2 linked regions of the Azospirillum brasilense genome follow. The protein of the gene in region 1 binds, or shares a complex with, the protein of each later gene. Links are inferred from orthologs where the notes say so. Each region holds a gene or a part of one and is shown on either strand. Other genes may lie near its edges. The genes, in order: pnp and AMK58_RS10735.

Region 1 (3,270 bases):
AAGCACACCGTTGTCCGGCACCTCGTCCGTGTCGCCGATCCGCGAGGAGGCCGCCAGATCCATGGTGGTTCCATCCTTTCCGACCGGCGCCGGGTCGGGGAAGAGCAGGTGGATGTAGCAGGAAGCGGACGAACCGCCGGGCACGGTCAGGGACGCGCCCTCGCCGGGCAGCACCAGGAAGCGTCCCACGGCGTCGAAGCCCGCACCACTCCCGACCGTCAGGCGGTTGCCGCCACCGTGGGTCACCGCCAGCCCTTCCAGGACACCGGGCGTGTAAAGCAGCCGGTTCTGCAAGGCGTTCCAGTTCAGGAGGAACCGCTGTTCGAGCGTCATCAGTCCGCTCGTCAGGAACATGCCGTCGCCGTGATGCAGGCAACGGGTGGCGTCGGCGGGAATGGAAACGGGCATTGCGGATCACCGGAGCCGTGGAGCGGGGAATACCGATCGTAGGGCAGCGCAAGCCCGGAATGAAGGACTGCGGCAGCACAGGCTTTGGCACGCACTCTGTTTGCAGAACTTCGAGGCCAACTGCCGGCAAGGGACTTGGCAAGCCCCTCCGCACAGGAATCATCCTACGGTAGCGGGCCGCCTGTTCGGCGGAAGGCTGGTCCGGCTGGTGGGCCGGCGCGCATGAAAAAGGCGCCTTTCGGCGCCCTCCCCCCTCCCCGGCCCTCCCCCACTTGCGCAGGAGAGGGAGGCGAGAGGCATCCTCCCCCGCTGATGCGAGGGAGGGTCAACCCTGATCGTCAGGCGGCGGGGCCGTCCTTCTTGGTCAGGTCTTCGCCGGTGGCCTGATCGACCTGCTTCATCGACAGCTTCACCTTGCCGCGGTCGTCGAAGCCGATGACCTTCACCTTCACCGAGTCACCCTGCGACACCACGTCCGACACCTTGCCGACGCGCTGCTGCGCCAGTTCGGAGATGTGGACGAGGCCGTCGCGCGAGCCCAGGAAGTTCACGAAGGCGCCGAAATCGACGACCTTCACGACCTTGCCGGTGTAGACCACGTTCATTTCCGGCTCGGCGACGATGCCCTTGATCCAGTCGATGGCGGCCTGGGCGGCCTTGGTGTCCACCGCGGCGACCTTCACCGTGCCGTCGTCCTCGATGTCGATCTTGGCGCCGGTCTGCTCCACGATCTCGCGGATCACCTTGCCGCCGGAGCCGATCACGTCGCGGATCTTCTCCTTCGGGATGTTGATCACGGTGATGCGCGGGGCGTTCTCGTTCACCGCCTCGCGGGCGCCGGTCAGGGCCTTGGACATCTCGCCCAGGATGTGCAGGCGGCCGTCCTTGGCCTGGCCCAGGGCGATCTTCATGATCTCCTCGGTGATCGAGGTGATCTTGATGTCCATCTGCAGCGCGGTGATGCCCGCGTCGGTGCCGGCCACCTTGAAGTCCATGTCGCCCAGGTGATCCTCGTCACCCAGGATGTCCGACAGGACCGCGAAGCCGTCGTCTTCCTTGATCAGGCCCATAGCGATGCCGGCCACCGGGCGCGCCAGCGGGGCGCCGGCGTCCATCAGCGACAGCGAGGTGCCGCAGACCGTCGCCATCGACGACGAGCCGTTGGACTCGGTCACTTCCGACACCACGCGGAGCGTGTAGGGGAAGTCTTCCTTCTTCGGCAGCAGCGGGTGGATGGCGCGCCACGCCAGCTTGCCGTGGCCGATCTCGCGGCGGCCCGGCGAGCCCATGCGGCCGGCCTCGCCCACCGAGTACGGAGGGAAGTTGTAGTGGAGCATGAAATGCTCGCGGTACTCGCCCTGCAGCGCGTCGATGATCTGCTCGTCCTGGCTGGTGCCCAGCGTGGTGACGACCAGCGCCTGCGTCTCGCCGCGGGTGAACAGCGCCGAGCCGTGGGCGCGCGGCAGCACGCCGACCTCCGACACGATCGGGCGGACCGTCTTGGTGTCGCGGCCGTCGATGCGGCGGCCGGTCTTCAGGACGGCGCCGCGCAGGATGTCGGCCTCAAGCTCCTTGAACTCGGTCACGATGGCCTGGGTCTCGTGGGCCTCGGACAGAGCCTCCAGCGCCTTCGCCTTAGCGGCGCCGATCTTCTCGTAGCGGACCTGCTTCACCGTCTCGGTGTAGGCGGCCTCCACGTCGGCGCCGACGGTCGCGCGCAGCTTCGCCTTCAGGGCGGCGCGGTCGTAGGCCGGCTCCGGCAGGTCCCACGGCTCCTTGGCGCACTCTTCGGCCAGATCGATGATGGCGTTGATGACCGGCTGGAAGCCGCTGTGACCGAACATCACGGCGCCCAGCATGACCTCCTCGGACAGCTCCTTGGCTTCCGATTCGACCATCAGCACGCCTTCTTGGGTACCGGCGACCACGAGGTCGAGCGCGGAACCGTCAACGGCGTCCATGGTCGGGTTCAGCACATACTGGCCGTCGACGTAGCCGACGCGGGCGGCGCCGATCGGACCGAGGAACGGGATGCCGGAGATCGTCAGCGCGGCCGAGGTGCCGACCATCGCGACGATGTCCGGATCGTTCTCCAGATCGTGGCTCAGCACGGTGCAGATGACCTGCGTCTCGTTGCGGAAGCCATCGGCGAACAGCGGACGGATGGGACGGTCGATCAGGCGGCTGACCAGCGTCTCCTTCTCCGTCGGGCGGCCTTCACGCTTGAAGAAGCCGCCGGGAATCTTGCCGGCTGCGAAGGACTTTTCCTGGTAATTGACCGTCAGCGGAAAGAAATCGACGCCCGGCTTCGGCGACTTGGCGCCGACGACCGTGCAGAGGACCGTGGTCTCACCATAGGTGACCAGCACCGCGCCGTCGGCCTGACGGGCGATCTTGCCCGTCTCGAACGTCAGCTTGCGTCCACCCCATTCGATTTCTTTGCGGAAAACCTTGAACATGGATTCTTCCTTCCATCCGACACCTAGGCCCGCCGGATTGCTGGCCTAAGCCGGGGTCATCGGTCGTCGGACCCCGCATGTGAAAACCCAACAAAGGGCAAAACCCGAAAAGGGCTAAAAAAATCAAACGGCCGGTCCCGGAAGGTCCGGGCCGGCCGTCTGACTAGAACATACCTTCGCGAACAACCGAACGTCCCAACCGGCGCGACGCTCCCCGGTGCACCGGAACGCGGTGCGGCGGGTCGAGCGCGGATCGGGACGGATGTTCGGTCACCAGCACGGACGCCTTTTGGAAATCAGCGACGCAGGCCCAGACGCTCGATGAGCGTGGCGTAGCGGCTGTTGTCCTTCTTCTTGAGATAGTCGAGAAGACGGCGGCGCTGGCCGACCATCACCAGCAGAC
Region 2 (3,993 bases), 2.2 Mb from region 1 along the record:
GCGCAGCAGCGAGCGCAACTCCTCCTGCATGCGCTGGAAGCCTTCGGGCGTCATGTAGTTCTTCACGCCCTTGGGCAAGGGTTTGGGATCGTCGGCCTCGTCGTCGTCGGGGGCGGAGTCGTTCTCCCGGGTGAAGGCCTTGCTCATGGTCGGGACCCTTCGCGGTTCTCAGGAAAAGGAAAAGGCGCCGCGAGGCGCCTTTTCCAGTCTTTACGGCGATGAAGCGCGCTTAGCGGCTCCACCAACCCCGGCGCGGCTTGGCCTCCGGAGCGGCGCTGGCCGGCTCATTGGACGGGGCCGGGGCCGCCGGCGCCTCGCTGACCGCCGGAGCGGGCGCCGCCTCGGCGGGAGCGTCCGCCGCGGTCTTGCGCTTGCGCGCCGGGCGCTTCTTCGGCTCCTCGGCGACCGGAGCCGCAACCGGGGCCGGAGCAGGCGCCGCCTCGGCGGGAGCGTCCGCCGCGGTCTTGCGCTTGCGCGCCGGGCGCTTCTTCGGCTCCTCGGCGACCGGGGCCGCAACCGGCGCCGGGGCAGGGGCAGGGGCGGCCTCGGCGGCTGCGGTCTTCGCCTTGCGGCTGCGCGACGGCTTGGCCGGCGGCGGAGCGGTTTCCTCCGGAGCGGCGGCCTTCGCAGCGGCCTTGGCATCCTTGGCGGCGCCCTTCGCGGCGCGCTTCGGCTTGGCGGGGGCCGCTTCCGGTTCCGCCGTTACCGCTTGGGCCGTCACCGCTTCGGCGGCCTCGGCGGCGATTGCCTTGGCGCGGCCACGGCGCGGCTTGCGGGCCGGAGCCTCCTCGACCACCGGGGCGGCTTCCTCGGCGGGACCCTCCGCGGCGGTGTCCGCGGCGGTTTCCGGAGCAGCCTCGGCGGCCACGGCGCTGGTCAGGACCCAGTCGAACTCGACCGGTTCCATGTCCGCCGGCAGTTCCGGCGGGTTGACGGCGCGGCCGGCCTCGACGGCGGTCGGGAAGGACTCGGCTTCCGCCTCGCCCTCGGTGCCGTCGGTGGGCAGACCCTCGCCGGACTCCAGGCCCTCGCGCTGGCGGGACCGCCGGCGACCACCGCGCTTGCCGCGGCGGCGCTTCTTGCGCTCGCCGTTGCCGTCGCCGTCGCCGTTCGTCTCGAAGGCGTCGGCGCCGTCTTCCGCCTCGGACGCGGCCAGGTCGGCCTCCTCATCCTCGTCGTCCTCGATGTGGGCGGGGCCGACATCGACGTCGTTGATGACGAACTCCGGAGCGTCGATCTGGGCGCGCTCGATGGCTTCCTCGTCGACCGCCGTCTCGTCGTCGGCGTCGGCAGCCTCCGCTTCGACCTCGTCGCCCTCGGTCGCCTCGTCGGACACTTCGGCGGACTCGCCGAACGGCGCGCGGCCATCCTCGCGGTCACGCCCGCGGCCACGGCGGCGGCGGCGGCGGCGGCGGCGGTCGCCCTCGCTCTCCCCGGCGGCGTCGGCGCGTTCCGCCACCTCGGCCCCGGCGACCTCGGCGGCCTCGACGACGGGCGCCTCTTCCTCGGCCTCCTCGGCCTCGGCGGCCAGGATGCGGTCGGTCTCGGCCAGGACGCGCTCGGCGCTGACCAGCGGCACGTCGTCCTCCGGCGTGCGGGCCTTCACGCGCTCAAGCCGCAGGTCCGGCGCGATCAGCGTGTCGTCGGCCTGGACCATGACGCGGAACCGGTAGCGGTCCTCGATCTTGGTCAGCTCCCCGCGCTTCTGGTTGAGGATGTAGAGGGCGATGCGGGTCGGCACGAAGACGGTGATCTCCGACGACCGCTTGCGGATGCCCTCCTCCTCGATGGCGCGCAGCACGTGCAGCGAGGCGGACTCCACCGAGCGGATGACGCCGGTGCCGGAGCAGTGCGGGCAGCGCTCGAAGTTGGTTTCCAGCAGGGACGGGCGCAGGCGCTGGCGCGACAGTTCCAGCAGGCCGAAGGCGGAGATGCGGCCGAGCTGGATGCGCGCCCGGTCGTTCTTCATCGCCTCCTTCAGGCGGCGCTCCACCGCGGCGTTGTTGCGGGGCTCCTCCATGTCGATGAAATCGATCACGATGAGGCCCGCAAGGTCACGCAGGCGGAGCTGGCGCGCCACCTCGTCGGCGGCTTCGAGGTTGGTCTTGTAGGCCGTTTCCTCGATGTTGCGCTCTCGCGTCGACTTGCCCGAGTTGACGTCGATGGAAACCAGCGCCTCGGTCGGGTTGATGACGATGTAGCCGCCGGAGCGGAGCTGCACGACCGGGCTGTGGATCGCGTCGATCTGCGTTTCCACCTGATAGCGGTGGAACAGCGGGATCGTGTCGTCCTGATACTGCATGACGCGCTTGGTGTGGCTCGGCATCATCATGCGCATGAAGTCGCGCGCGGTGTTGAAGCCGGCGCTGCCCTCCACCCAGATCTCGTCGATGTCATCGGTGTAGAGATCGCGGATCGAGCGCTTGATGAGGTTCGCCTCCTCATAGATGAGGCAGGGCGCGGAGGACTTCAGCGTCTGGACGCGGATGTCGTCCCACAGGCGCAGCAGATATTCGAGGTCGCGCTTGATTTCCTGCTTAGAGCGCTCCAGCCCCGCGGTGCGCAGGATGACCGCCATGCCTTCCGGAATGTCGAGATCGGACAGGATCTCCTTCAGGCGCTTGCGGTCGGCCGGGTTGGTGATCTTGCGGGAAATCCCGCCGCCGCGGCCCGTGTTGGGCATCAGCACGCAGTAGCGGCCGGGCAGCGACAGGTAGGTGGTCAGCGCCGCACCCTTGTTGCCGCGCTCCTCCTTGGTCACCTGGACCAGCATGACCTGCCGGCGCTTGATGACCTCCTGGATCTTGTAGCTGCGCAGCGGGCGGGCGCGGCGGCGGTGGGCCTCCTCGACCTCGTCCCCGCCGATGACGTCCGGGCTCTCGGCCGGAGCGGCGCCTTCCGGAGCCTCGTCCGAGTCCGCGGCCTCGTCCGAACCACCGTCCGAACCGGCGTCGGTGGCGAAGGCCGGGATGTCGCCTTCGAACCCGTCGCCCTCGGTCTCGGCGTAGGAGCCGGGCATCGGGGAATTTTCCTCGACCACCACATCCGGGCGGATCGGCTCGGCCATCACCGCGCCATCGGCGGCGGCCTCGGCGCGGGCCTCGGCCTGCTCCTCGAGCCGGCGCTCCTCGGCCAGCAGGGCCTCACGGTCGGCGATCGGGATGCGGTAGTAGTCGGGGTGGATTTCCGAGAAGGCGAGGAAGCCGTGGCGGTTCCCGCCATATTCCACGAAGGCCGCCTGGAGCGACGGCTCGACCCGGGTCACCTTGGCAAGGTAGATGTTGCCCTTGAGTTGCTTCCGGGTGGCGATTTCGAAGTCGAGGTCTTCGAGTCTGTTCCCATTGACCACGGCAACCCGGGTTTCCTCCGGGTGCGTGGCGTCCACCAGCATGCGCTTGGCCATACAAGATCCCCATGACGCCCCAGGCCGCCCGCGCGACGGTCAAGCCGCCGGGGCGCGTCATCGTTGTGAGCGAAGCCTGCGGAACCGGCCCCTAACCCGTCGAACGGCGCTGACGAAGCAGCCAGGACGGGTCGGGCTTCGGCCTCCGGGTAACGGCCTTGCGGCCGGCACCAGCTTCGAGGTTTCGTCCCAATCCACCGGCAACCCAGAAGCGTCACGCCCCGGACCGCGCCCGATGATGTAAATTTCGGCCGTGGGGGTCCGCGGGCGACGCCCACAGCCACTCCAAAGAGAAACCTCCCGGAAGAGTGGGCTGGTGGGTCGCGGTATGTCGCAGAGCTACCATAGACAAGCACGAAACCATGCACAACGTGGAATTCGGCGAAAGTTGCGGTCCACCGCATCCGGTTCGGCGGCATTCCGCCGGGATGGGGGCGAAGCAGGGCACTGTTGCACGAACGGCACCCTCGCCGACAATTCCGCCACGGCCCCGGAAACCACCGTTGAGCGCCTTGATTTCGCTGCGCTATAGCTGACCGCTGGCTTTGCCGGTTTGTGGTTTCTGATGGAACGGATGCCCCGATTGCTCG

The links.
Region 2: the proteins of pnp (region 1) and AMK58_RS10735 are in contact, whole or in part, in a cryo-EM structure (PDB 9QH0), measured with the Escherichia coli proteins. The link is inferred for Azospirillum brasilense from one-to-one orthologs.

Annotation. Positions count from the first base shown.
Region 1 is NZ_CP012914.1:157,672-160,941, reverse strand. The notes cover bases 308-3,270. They hold pnp (polyribonucleotide nucleotidyltransferase), read right to left. Parts: upstream 2,868-3,270; coding sequence 747-2,867; downstream 308-746. Other genes in these bases: rpsO (30S ribosomal protein S15), read right to left, coding at 3,164-3,270; AMK58_RS00785 (hypothetical protein), read right to left, coding at 308-408. Outside these bases: more of AMK58_RS00785, read right to left, coding at 1-307. UniProt on the Escherichia coli protein: Involved in mRNA degradation. Catalyzes the phosphorolysis of single-stranded polyribonucleotides processively in the 3'- to 5'-direction. Also involved, along with RNase II, in tRNA processing.
Region 2 is NZ_CP012914.1:2,313,592-2,317,584, reverse strand. The notes cover bases 30-3,715. They hold AMK58_RS10735 (Rne/Rng family ribonuclease), read right to left. Parts: upstream 3,404-3,715; coding sequence 230-3,403; downstream 30-229. Other genes in these bases: greB (transcription elongation factor GreB), read right to left, coding at 30-147. In the rest of the region: more of greB, read right to left, coding at 1-29; AMK58_RS10730 (N-acetylmuramoyl-L-alanine amidase), read left to right, coding at 3,987-3,993. UniProt on the Escherichia coli protein: Endoribonuclease that plays a central role in RNA processing and decay. Required for the maturation of 5S and 16S rRNAs and the majority of tRNAs. Also involved in the degradation of most mRNAs.